DNA from 3 places in the Aeromicrobium sp. CFBP 8757 genome. Region 1 is predicted to be linked to each of the others. Evidence: predicted binding sites of a transcription regulator. Region 1 holds the regulator's gene; each other region holds the start of a gene.

Region 1 (3,269 bases):
CAGGCACCTGCCCGCGCCGGGCCGTGACGGTCTCGAGGAGGCGCAGCTCGCCGAGATCACCGATCTGATCGAGGCGGCCGGCGGACGCACGCTGGGCCTGTTCTCGTCGCGCCGCGGTGCCGAGAAGGCCGCCGAGGAGGTGCGGGAGCGTCTGCCCGACCTCGACATCTGGTGCCAGGGTGACGCGCAGCTGCCCGAGCTGGCCCGCCGGTTCGCCGAGTCGCCCAGCAGCTGCCTGTTCGGCACGCTGAGCCTGTGGCAGGGCGTCGACCTGCCGGGCGACACGTGCCAGCTCGTCATCATCGACCGCATCCCCTTCCCGCGGCCCGACGACCCCCTCATGAGTGCCCGTCAGCGTCTCGTCGAGAAGCGCGGCGGCAACGGGTTCATGGCGGTCGCCGCCCAGCACGCCGCGCTGCTGCTGGCGCAGGGCACGGGGCGGCTGATCCGTCGCACGACCGACCGCGGCGTCGTCGCGATCCTCGACCCTCGCGTCGTGACGGCACGCTACGGCTCGTTCCTGACCGCGTCGATGCCCGACATGTGGCGCACGACCGATCGCGCGACGGCGCTGTCGGCGCTGCGGCGGCTCGACGAGTCCGCCCGCGGGCGCAGCGGCTCGTGACGGTCTGACAGGCTGGGACGCATGAGTGTCCTCGTCACCGGCGGAGCCGGCTACATCGGTTCGCACGTCGTCCGCGCCTTCGTGCAGGCGGGGCTCGAGTGCGTCGTGGTCGACGACCTGTCGAGCGGGCACCGGGCGTTCGTCCCGTCCGACGTGACGTTCGTCGACGCGACGATCCTCGACGCCGAGGTCGTCGCCAAGGCGATGGTCGAGCACGAAGTCCAGGCCGTCGTGCACCTCGCCGGCTTCAAGTACGCCGGTGTCTCGGTGCAGCGTCCGCTCCACACGTACGAGCAGAACGTGCAGGGCACCGTTGCGCTGCTGCAGGCGATGGGCGAGGCGGGCGTCGACAAGATCGTCTTCTCGTCGAGTGCCGCGGTCTACGGCACGCCCGACGTCGACCTCGTCACCGAGCAGACCCCCACGTCGCCGGAGTCGCCGTACGGCGAGACCAAGCTGATCGGCGAGTGGCTGCTGCGTGACGCCGCGCGGGCGTTCGGCGTGCACCACACGTCGCTGCGCTACTTCAACGTCGTCGGGTCGGCCGTCCCCGAGCTGTACGACACGAGCCCGCACAACCTGTTCCCGCTGGTCATCGAGGCGTTGCTCGAGGGGCGCACACCTCGCGTCAACGGCGCCGACTACCCGACGGCCGACGGCACGTGCGAGCGCGACTACATCCACGTCGCCGATCTCGCCGACGCGCACGTCGTCGCGGCGCGCACGCTGCTCGACGGCGGCACGCTCGAGCCGGTCTACAACCTCGGCAGCGGCGACGGCGTCTCGGTGCGCCAGATCATGACGGCCGTGGCCGAGGCGACGGGCATCGCCTTCGAGCCCGAGGTGGGCGAGCGGCGCGCGGGCGACCCGGCCCGCATCGTCGCCTCGGGCGAGCTCGCCGCCCGCGACCTCGGCTGGACCATGCGCCACTCGATCGACGACATGGTGCGCAGCGCCTGGCAGGCGCGTAGGTCGAACGAACGCAGCGAGTGACGTCGTAGCGCTCGTGGACGACCTGTACGCCCCACCGTCCGTCGGCTAGGGACGGACGGTGAGGCGGTCCGACGGGCTCAGACGCGGCGGATGACCGCCGTGACCTTGCCCAGGATCGTGGCGTGGGTGCCGTCGATGGGGGAGTAGTCGTCATTGTGCGGGAGCAGCCACACCTGACCGTTCTTGCGCTGGAACGTCTTGACCGTGGCCTCGCCGTCGAGCATCGCGGCGACGATCTCGCCGTTCTCGGCATCGGGCTGCTGGCGGATGACGACGTAGTCACCGCTGCAGATCGCGGCGTCGATCATCGAGTCGCCGGAGACCTCGAGCATGAACAACGTGCCGTCGCCGACCAGCGACTTGGGCATCGGGAAGATCTCCTCGACGCGCTGCTCGGCCAGGATCGGCCCGCCCGCGGCGATGCGGCCCACCATCGGGATGTTGACGGCCGACGGTGCCGCGTCGTTGATGCCGGTCTCGTCGAAGCCCTCGGCCTCGGGCGCCGCGCTCATCGAGCGCCGGGCCGCCATGACGTCGGGCAGGAAGATCTCGAGCGCGCGGGGACGGTTGGGATCGCGCTTGACGTAGCCCAGCGCCTCGAGCGCGCGCAGCTGGTGCGCGACCGACGACGTGCTCGTCAGACCGACCGCCGCGCCGATCTCGCGCATGCTGGGCGGGTAGCCGCGCTTCTCGATCTCGTCGCGCAGGAACTCCAGCACCTTGCGCTGCCGGGCGGTCAGCCCGGAGGAGTCGGCGGGTCCGTCGGGGAGCTCGGTGACGTCGGCGGTGCGCTCATCGGTCATGGGCTGACAGTAGCCCGGACGAGGGGGTCAGTTCAAACATATGTTCGATGGCGTGTCGCGGGCGTGTCGCCTACCGTGACGCGGTGCCCCAGACGCTCGTGAGCCCCGACCAGCCCCTTTCCGCCGTCGTGACGGGAGCCGCCCGCGGCATCGGCCGCGCGATCGCCGCCGAGCTCGTGGGCCGCGGGTACCTCGTCGTCGTGACCGACCTGGACGCGTCCGCCGCCGCGGCGACTGTCGCCGAGATCGGTGCCCACTCGGGCGCGGCCCTCGACGTGACCGATCCGGCGGCGAACCGCGCCGTGGCGGCCCGGGCGCGCGAGATCGCACCGCTGGGCGCGTGGGTGTGCAACGCGGGCGTCGCCTTCGACGGAGACCTGGGCGACCTCACGGACGGGCAGGTGCGTCTCAGCGTCGAGGTCAACGTGCTCGGGGTGGCGTGGGGAGCGCGGGCGGCCACCGACGCCTTCCGCGAGCAGGCGGCGATCGGTGTGACCGGCGGCGAGATCGGCATCGTCGCGTCGTTGAGCGCCCACGCACCCGTGCCGAACCTGAGCGTCTACGCCGCGACGAAGGCCGCCGTGCTGTCGCTGGCCACCTCGATCGCGTCCGAGCTGAGGCGCGACGGCATCCGCGTGCACGCGGTGTGCCCCGACGGCGTGTCGACCGCGATGCTCGAGGGCTTCGACGCGAGCGGCAGCACCCGCGAGATCCTGGCGGCAGGCGTGCTGCTGACCCCCGAGACGGTCGCGCGCGAGCTCGTCGCGATGTTCGGGACCGGCCGCGTGTACCGGACCCTGCCGGTGTGGCGCGGTGTGGTGGCCCGCTCGGCGTCGCTGGCCCCGACG
Region 2 (3,269 bases), 260 kb from region 1:
CGCCGAGGTCGCGGCGGCGGCCGGTGCCGAGTCCCCCGCCATCACGATCATCGGCGACGTGGTGACCCTCTCGCCGGCCTGGGCGGAACGAGATACGTCCTCGCCATGATCAGGGCCGAGCGCCTGAGCTTTGCAGGACTGCGTGCGGGTGACGTGGACCCTGACGTGCGATGGTTCGATCGGTGCGACTTCGCGGGTGCCGACCTTCGCCACGCCACGTTCGACGGCGTCACTTCCGGCTGTGCTCCTTCGCCAACGCCCTCCTCGTCGCCGCCTCCCTCCGAGGTGCCACCTTCGCGGGGTGCGACTTCACCGACGCCGATCTGAGCTTCGCTGACCTCACGGAGACGACGTTCACCTACGTCAACACCGGTACTGATCATGGGCGAACCGTCCTGGACGGCGTGCGGGTCGACGGAGCGAAGCTGTCGGGAGTCACGACGGAACGGGTCGCTGGGTTGCCCCTTGGGTTCGGGATGCCACGACCGTAATGGTCGCGATGCGCTGGCGCTGAAGGCGCGTGAGGTCTTGCATCGGGGTGCGCCACCCGTCGAAGACGTGGATGTCAGCCGGCGCGGGGGTGTTGTCGGGTGAAGCGGGAGTGGCGTTGTGGGGTCTGGTCGGGGTCGACGTGTGGTGGTGGGATGACTTCGACGATGCCGTCATCGGCCATGCGGGCGGTCCACTGCCCCTCGTGCACCAAGTGGTGATGAAAATGGCACAGCAGGGCTGCGTTGTCGAGATCGGTGGGACCACCTTCGGCCCAGAAGTCCAGGTGATGCGCCTCGCACCAGGCCGGTGGCCGGTCACAGCGCGGGAACACGCACCCGCCGTCGCGGGTCGCCAGGATCAGCCTCTGGTGGCGGTCGTACAACCGGCGGGTGGTGCCGTGGTCGACGACGCGCGAGTCGCCGTCCAGCAGCAGTGCCACCAAGTGGGCGTTGCACGCCATCCGCTGAGCTTTCGTGGCCGACATCGTGGTGCCCGACGTGTTGGTGGCCGTTCCGGTTCCGGTGGCCAGGTTGTCGGCGTCGATCGTCACCGCGACCGTCGCAGCCAGGCCCCCGGCGGTGGGCAGGGCGTCGGTGGGCAGGTGGTTGACGAGCTCGGCGAAGGCGTGGCCCATCTTCTGGTCACGGGGAAGCGTGGCCCAGTCATCGGCGCCCATCCCGAACGACTCGGCAGCCGCACCGTTGCGGCGGGGGGCGATGATCCCCTCGATCGCGGCGCGCAGCACGTCGCCATCGGTGTCACCCAGGACGAAGGTGCCGCGTGAGGTGCCGTCGCCGCGGCGAGCCATGGCGAAGCGGGTGCGGACCCGGGCCCGCTCCTCTTCCTGACGCAGCTGCTCGCCGAGGTGCTCGTCGTAGCCGTCGGGGTCGATGACCTCCAGCACCCGGTGCGCCAGGCGCTGCAGGCCCTCCAGGTCGTGCTCGGCGGCCAGGGCGATCAGGTGGGTCTCGGCGTCGGCGCGGGGCTGGTCGTCGACCCAGTCCGGCAGCGCGCCGATGGCCTTGATGATGACCGCCGCCTGATCGGTCGACAGCTCACCGCGACCCCACGCCGCACGGGTCGCCTCGCACCCGACGCCCTTCGACAGGCCGACCAGCTTGGACGCCGCCCCCTTGGTCATGTTCGCCGCCGCCGACAGCCACGCCGTCGTCGAGGCCGCACCGTCGTCCTTCGCGAGTCCCATCTGATCGGCACACCCCACCAGCCGCGACATCGTCGCGTCCAGGGCGGTGCGGGTGCGCTGCACCGCCACGATCACCTCGCGCACCTCAGTGCCCGTCAACTGCCAGGGCTCGAGCGCGGCGAGGTCATCGGCCAGCGACGACAGCTGATCCACGATCACCACACCACCCCCGACCTGACTCAACCCGACTAGAACACCTGTTCGAATGAGTCCAATCTACTACCCACCACCGACACACGTCCCACGTCATGCACAGGCGAGAGACAGCTACCCGACCGGCTTCGCGCTCTTGGTCGCGAGGCGTCGCGCCTCGTCGATCAGCGCTCTCATCGGGAGCTCGCGCACGTCGTCGTCGCTGATCGTCTCGTGTGCGCCGGTCGGCCGCACCGCGATCTCGAGGACGTCCCACTTCCGGTACGAGTCGCACTGGTGGAGCCGCATGCCGATGCTGAAGTCGTCGGCGAGCCTCATCGTGACGAGCCGTTCACCCTCGCCGGCCACGTGGACCGCGGACGGCTCGATGACGGTGTCCATCAGCTCTGCGAGATCCATGTCGACTCCTCGGTGAGGGGAGATCGACGGTAGCACCGGGAGGACCGTCGTGTACCGGCTTCGAGACACCGGCCGCACGACGGACCCATACTGGGCGCATGGCCTCCTCCCGCGGCGTCGACCGCCTCCTCGCGTTCGGGGACGCGACGGTCGCGATCGCGATGACCCTGCTCGTGCTGCCGCTCGTCGACGTCGCCCAGGACGCCGGCGACGTCCCGGTCGGCGAGCTCCTCGACGACCACTCGTTCGAGCTCGTCTCGTTCGTCCTCAGCTTCGTCGTCATCGCGGCGTTCTGGGTCATCCACCACGAGATGTACGACGACGTCGAGCGCACCGTGCCGCACCTCGTCGCTGCCAATCTGGCGTGGCTCGCGACGATCGTCTTCCTACCGTTCCCGACCGCGCTGCTGGGCTCGGCGACCGACGAGCGTCTCGTGCACGGCATCTACATCGGCACCCTCGTCGCCACGAGCGCGACGCTGACCTGGCAGAGATTCCTGCTGGTCCGGCACGCCGCCTCGTCGGCATCGCACCAGGCGCCGGTCTCGTTGATCCTGGTGACGACGGCCTTCGTCGTGGCCGTCGCGCTGCCCGCGGTGGGCCTGTGGTCGCTGCTGCTCCTGCTGCTCGAGCGGCCCGTCCGTCACGTGCTCGCGTCCCGTCGATGAGGCGCACCCTCCTGACCGCGACGCTGGTGCTGGTGGGCGCGCTCGCCGCCTGCGAGTCGTCCGGCGACTCCCCCGTCGTGGCACCCCTGCCGGACGGCGTCGCGATGCACCTCGACCAGTCGCGGACCGAGCGCATGGGCCGTGAGGTGTTCGTCCGGGTCGAGAACGGCACCCGCCAGCGGCTCGTCGTGGAGGCGCTGAGCCTGACGTCACCACGTCTGCCGACGACCACACGGACCGGCGACGAGACCGTCGAGCCGGGCTACGAGGGTGATCTCGAGCTCGACCTGCCGACGGGTCGCTGCGGCACGGCGATCGACGCGTCCGTGACGCTGCGCTACCGCCTCGGGGAC
Region 3 (3,269 bases), 150 kb from region 1:
TCGTTCGAGGGCGACATCGACGTCGCCGGTCTCGACGACCCGGTGCACGCCGTCTTCATCCGCGCGCCGTGGGTCGAGGAGGTCGGACCCGCCGTGGACGTGCTCGCCACGGTCCCGGAGGGCCCGGCAGCCGGTAGAATCGTGGCGGTCCGGCAGGGCAGCGTCATGGCGACCTCGTTCCACCCCGAAGTGGGCGACGACGATCGCGTTCATCGCTACTTCGTCGACCTCGTCCAGCAGTCGTAGACCGTCGAGCACTCGGGGCTCGCTGAACCGCCGAGCACTCGTTTCACAGCCGAAGAGAGGGTCCCTCATGTCAGGGCATTCCAAGTGGGCGACCACGAAGCACAAGAAGGCCATCGTCGACGCCAAGCGCGGCAAGATGTTCGCCAAGATGGTCAAGAACATCGAGGTCGCCGCCCGCATCGGCGGTCCCGACCCCGACGGCAACCCCACGCTGTACGACGCGATCCAGAAGGCCCGCAAGTCGTCGGTGCCCAAGGACCACATCGATCGGGCCGTCAAGCGCGGCGGTGGTGTCGGCGCCGACGCCGTCGACTACACCACGATCATGTACGAGGGCTACGCCCCCGGCGGCGTCGCGCTGCTGGTCGAGTGCCTGACCGACAACAAGAACCGTGCCGCGATGGAGGTCCGCACCGCGATGACCCGCAACGGCGGCACGATGGCCGATCCGGGCTCGGTGTCCTACATGTTCCACCGCAAGGGCGTCATCATCGTCCCGCAGGAGCAGGAGGGCGGCCCGACCAACGAGGACGACGTCCTGGTGGCCGTCCTCGACGCCGGCGCCGAGGAGGTCAACGACCTGGACGGCTCGTTCGAGGTCATCAGCGAGGCGACCGACCTCGTGGCCGTCCGCACGGCGCTGCAGGAGGCCGGCCTCGACTACGACTCGGCCGACGCGTTGTTCGTCCCGACCATGACGGTCGACGTCGACGTCGACGCGGCCACCAAGATCATGCGACTCATCGACGCCCTCGAGGACAGCGACGACGTCCAGAACGTCTTCGCCAACTTCGACGCCTCCGACGAGGTCATGGCCCAGGTGCAGTAGTCCCAGCCCAGATGTGCGGAGAAGCGAACCGAATCCGTGCCTTCCGAGGGTCCGCTCGTCCGCACATCTGGGTTGGCGACCGGGTGGGACGGCGCGTCGGACCGGGGGTGACGGTTTCGACGTCTAGGCTGTCGAACATGCGTTCTATCTGCGTGGCGCCCGCATGAGGGTGCTCGGCATCGACCCCGGACTCACGCGCTGCGGAGTCGGCGTCGTCGACGGCAGCGTCGGCCGGACGCTGTCGATGGTGCACGTCGGCGTGTTCCGCACCCCGGCCGAGCTCGACACCGCCCGCCGCCTGCACCAGCTCGAGCAGCTCATCGACGCCAGCGTGGTCGCCCACCGGCCCGACGTCGTCGCGGTCGAGCGGGTCTTCAGCCAGCACAACGTCAGCACCGTGATGGGCACCGCCCAGGCCAGTGGCATCGCGATGCTGGTCGCCGCGCGCCACGGCATCCCGGTGCACCTCCACACGCCCAGCGAGGTCAAGGCCGCCGTCACCGGCAGCGGCCGGGCCGACAAGGCTCAGGTCACCGGCATGGTCACGCGGCTCCTGCGGCTGACCGAGGCTCCGAAGCCCGCCGACGCCGCCGACGCGCTGGCCCTCGCGATCTGCCACATCTGGCGCGGCGGGGCCCAGAACCGCCTGCAGGAGGCCATCGCCAAGGCCGAGCAGGCATCCCGCACGGCGGCGGTCCGATGATCGCCCACGTCCGGGGCCCTGTCGCGGCCGTCACCCTGACGTCGGCGGTGCTCGACGTCGGCGGCGTCGGCCTGCAGGTCATGTGCACGCCCGGCACGATCGCGTCCCTGCGCATCGGGCGCGAGGTGCAGCTGTCGACGTCGATGGTCGTGCGCGAGGACTCCCTGACGATCTTCGGCTTCGCGACGCCCGACGAGCGCGACATGTTCGAGCTCGTGCAGACCGCGAGCGGCGTCGGCCCCAAGGTCGCCCAGGCGATGCTGGCGGTCCTCGACCCCGACCGGCTGCGCCAGGCCATCGGCCAGGGCGACCTCGCGACCCTGACGACCGTCCCCGGCATCGGACGCAAGGGCGCCGAGCGCATCGTCGTCGAGCTCAAGGACCGCGTGGGCGTGACGACCACGGTCGCCGCCGGCGCGGCGTCGTGGCGCGGGCAGGTGCACGAGGCGCTGCTCGGCCTGGGCTGGTCGACCCGAGACGCCGAGGCCGCGCTCGACACCGTCGCGGGTGACCTGCCGCCCGGCGAGGTGCCGGACGTCTCGACGATCCTGCGCGACGCGCTCCGTTCTCTGGCGAAGACCCGCTGATGCACGACGACGGACTCATGGACGACGGCTTCGAGGCGATCGTGGCCGAGGCCAACCCCGAGGACCGGGCGTTCGAGGCCGCCCTGCGACCCCGCACGCTCGACGAGCTCGTCGGACAGGAGCGCGTGCGCGAGCAGCTCTCGCTGATGCTCGAGGCGGCCGTCGCCCGTGGCCGCACCCCCGACCACGTCCTGCTGTCCGGACCGCCCGGCCTCGGCAAGACGACGCTGGCCATGATCATCGCGAACCAGCTGGGCGCCCCGTTGCGCATCACGAGCGGTCCGGCGATCCAGCACGCCGGCGACCTCGCGGCGATCCTGTCGGGGATCAACGAGGGCGACGTCCTGTTCATCGACGAGATCCACCGCATGTCGAGACCGGCCGAGGAGCTGCTCTACATGGCGATGGAGGACTTCCGGGTCGACGTGATCGTCGGCAAGGGGCCCGGCGCCACGGCCATCCCGCTCGAGATCCCGCCGTTCACCGTCGCCGGCGCGACGACCCGGGCGGGTCTGCTGCCCAGCCCCCTGCGCGACCGGTTCGGGTTCACGGCCCAGCTCGACTACTACGACACCGACGAGCTGCACCGCATCGTCGACCGGTCGGCCGGGCTGCTCGACCTGCGGGTCACCGACGACGGCGGGCGCGAGATCGCGTCGCGGTCACGGGGCACGCCGCGCATCGCCAACCGGCTGCTGCGCCGGGTGCGCGACTACGCCGAGGTGCGAGCCGGGGGAGTCGTCGACCACGACGTCGCGCGCAATGCGCTGGCGCTCTACGAGGTCGACGAGCTGGGGCTCGACCGGCTCGACCGGGCCGTGCTGACCGCCCTGTGCCGCAGCTTCGGCGGCGGACCGGTCGGCATCTCGACGTTGGCCGTCGCGGTCGCCGAGGAGCGCGAGAC

What was found. Region 1 encodes LexA, which represses DNA repair genes until DNA is damaged. Its sites were predicted from a motif close to TCGAACANNTGTTCGA; they were not measured.
Region 2: a site for LexA is predicted at 1,886-1,901, ahead of IFT73_RS05275 (HNH endonuclease signature motif containing protein). Genes of this name have one in related genera too.
Region 3: a site for LexA is predicted at 1,207-1,222, ahead of ruvC (crossover junction endodeoxyribonuclease RuvC). Genes of this name have one in related genera too.

What each region holds. Positions count from the first base shown of each region.
Region 1 covers NZ_JACYUM010000001.1:809,967-813,235, forward strand. Annotated here, with positions in the region: gene IFT73_RS03965 (ATP-dependent DNA helicase) at 1-625, shown strand, start outside; gene galE (UDP-glucose 4-epimerase GalE) at 647-1,618, shown strand; gene lexA (transcriptional repressor LexA) at 1,696-2,421, opposite strand; gene IFT73_RS03980 (SDR family NAD(P)-dependent oxidoreductase) at 2,505-3,269, shown strand, end outside.
Region 2 covers NZ_JACYUM010000001.1:1,069,760-1,073,028, reverse strand. Annotated here, with positions in the region: gene cobA (uroporphyrinogen-III C-methyltransferase) at 1-109, shown strand, start outside; gene IFT73_RS19515 (pentapeptide repeat-containing protein) at 171-491, shown strand; gene IFT73_RS05275 (HNH endonuclease signature motif containing protein) at 566-1,855, opposite strand; gene IFT73_RS05270 (hypothetical protein) at 1,964-2,248, opposite strand; gene IFT73_RS05265 (TMEM175 family protein) at 2,347-2,916, shown strand; gene IFT73_RS05260 (hypothetical protein) at 2,913-3,269, shown strand, end outside.
Region 3 covers NZ_JACYUM010000001.1:963,303-966,571, forward strand. Annotated here, with positions in the region: gene pdxT (pyridoxal 5'-phosphate synthase glutaminase subunit PdxT) at 1-246, shown strand, start outside; gene IFT73_RS04710 (YebC/PmpR family DNA-binding transcriptional regulator) at 314-1,075, shown strand; gene ruvC (crossover junction endodeoxyribonuclease RuvC) at 1,239-1,778, shown strand; gene ruvA (Holliday junction branch migration protein RuvA) at 1,775-2,365, shown strand; gene ruvB (Holliday junction branch migration DNA helicase RuvB) at 2,383-3,269, shown strand, end outside.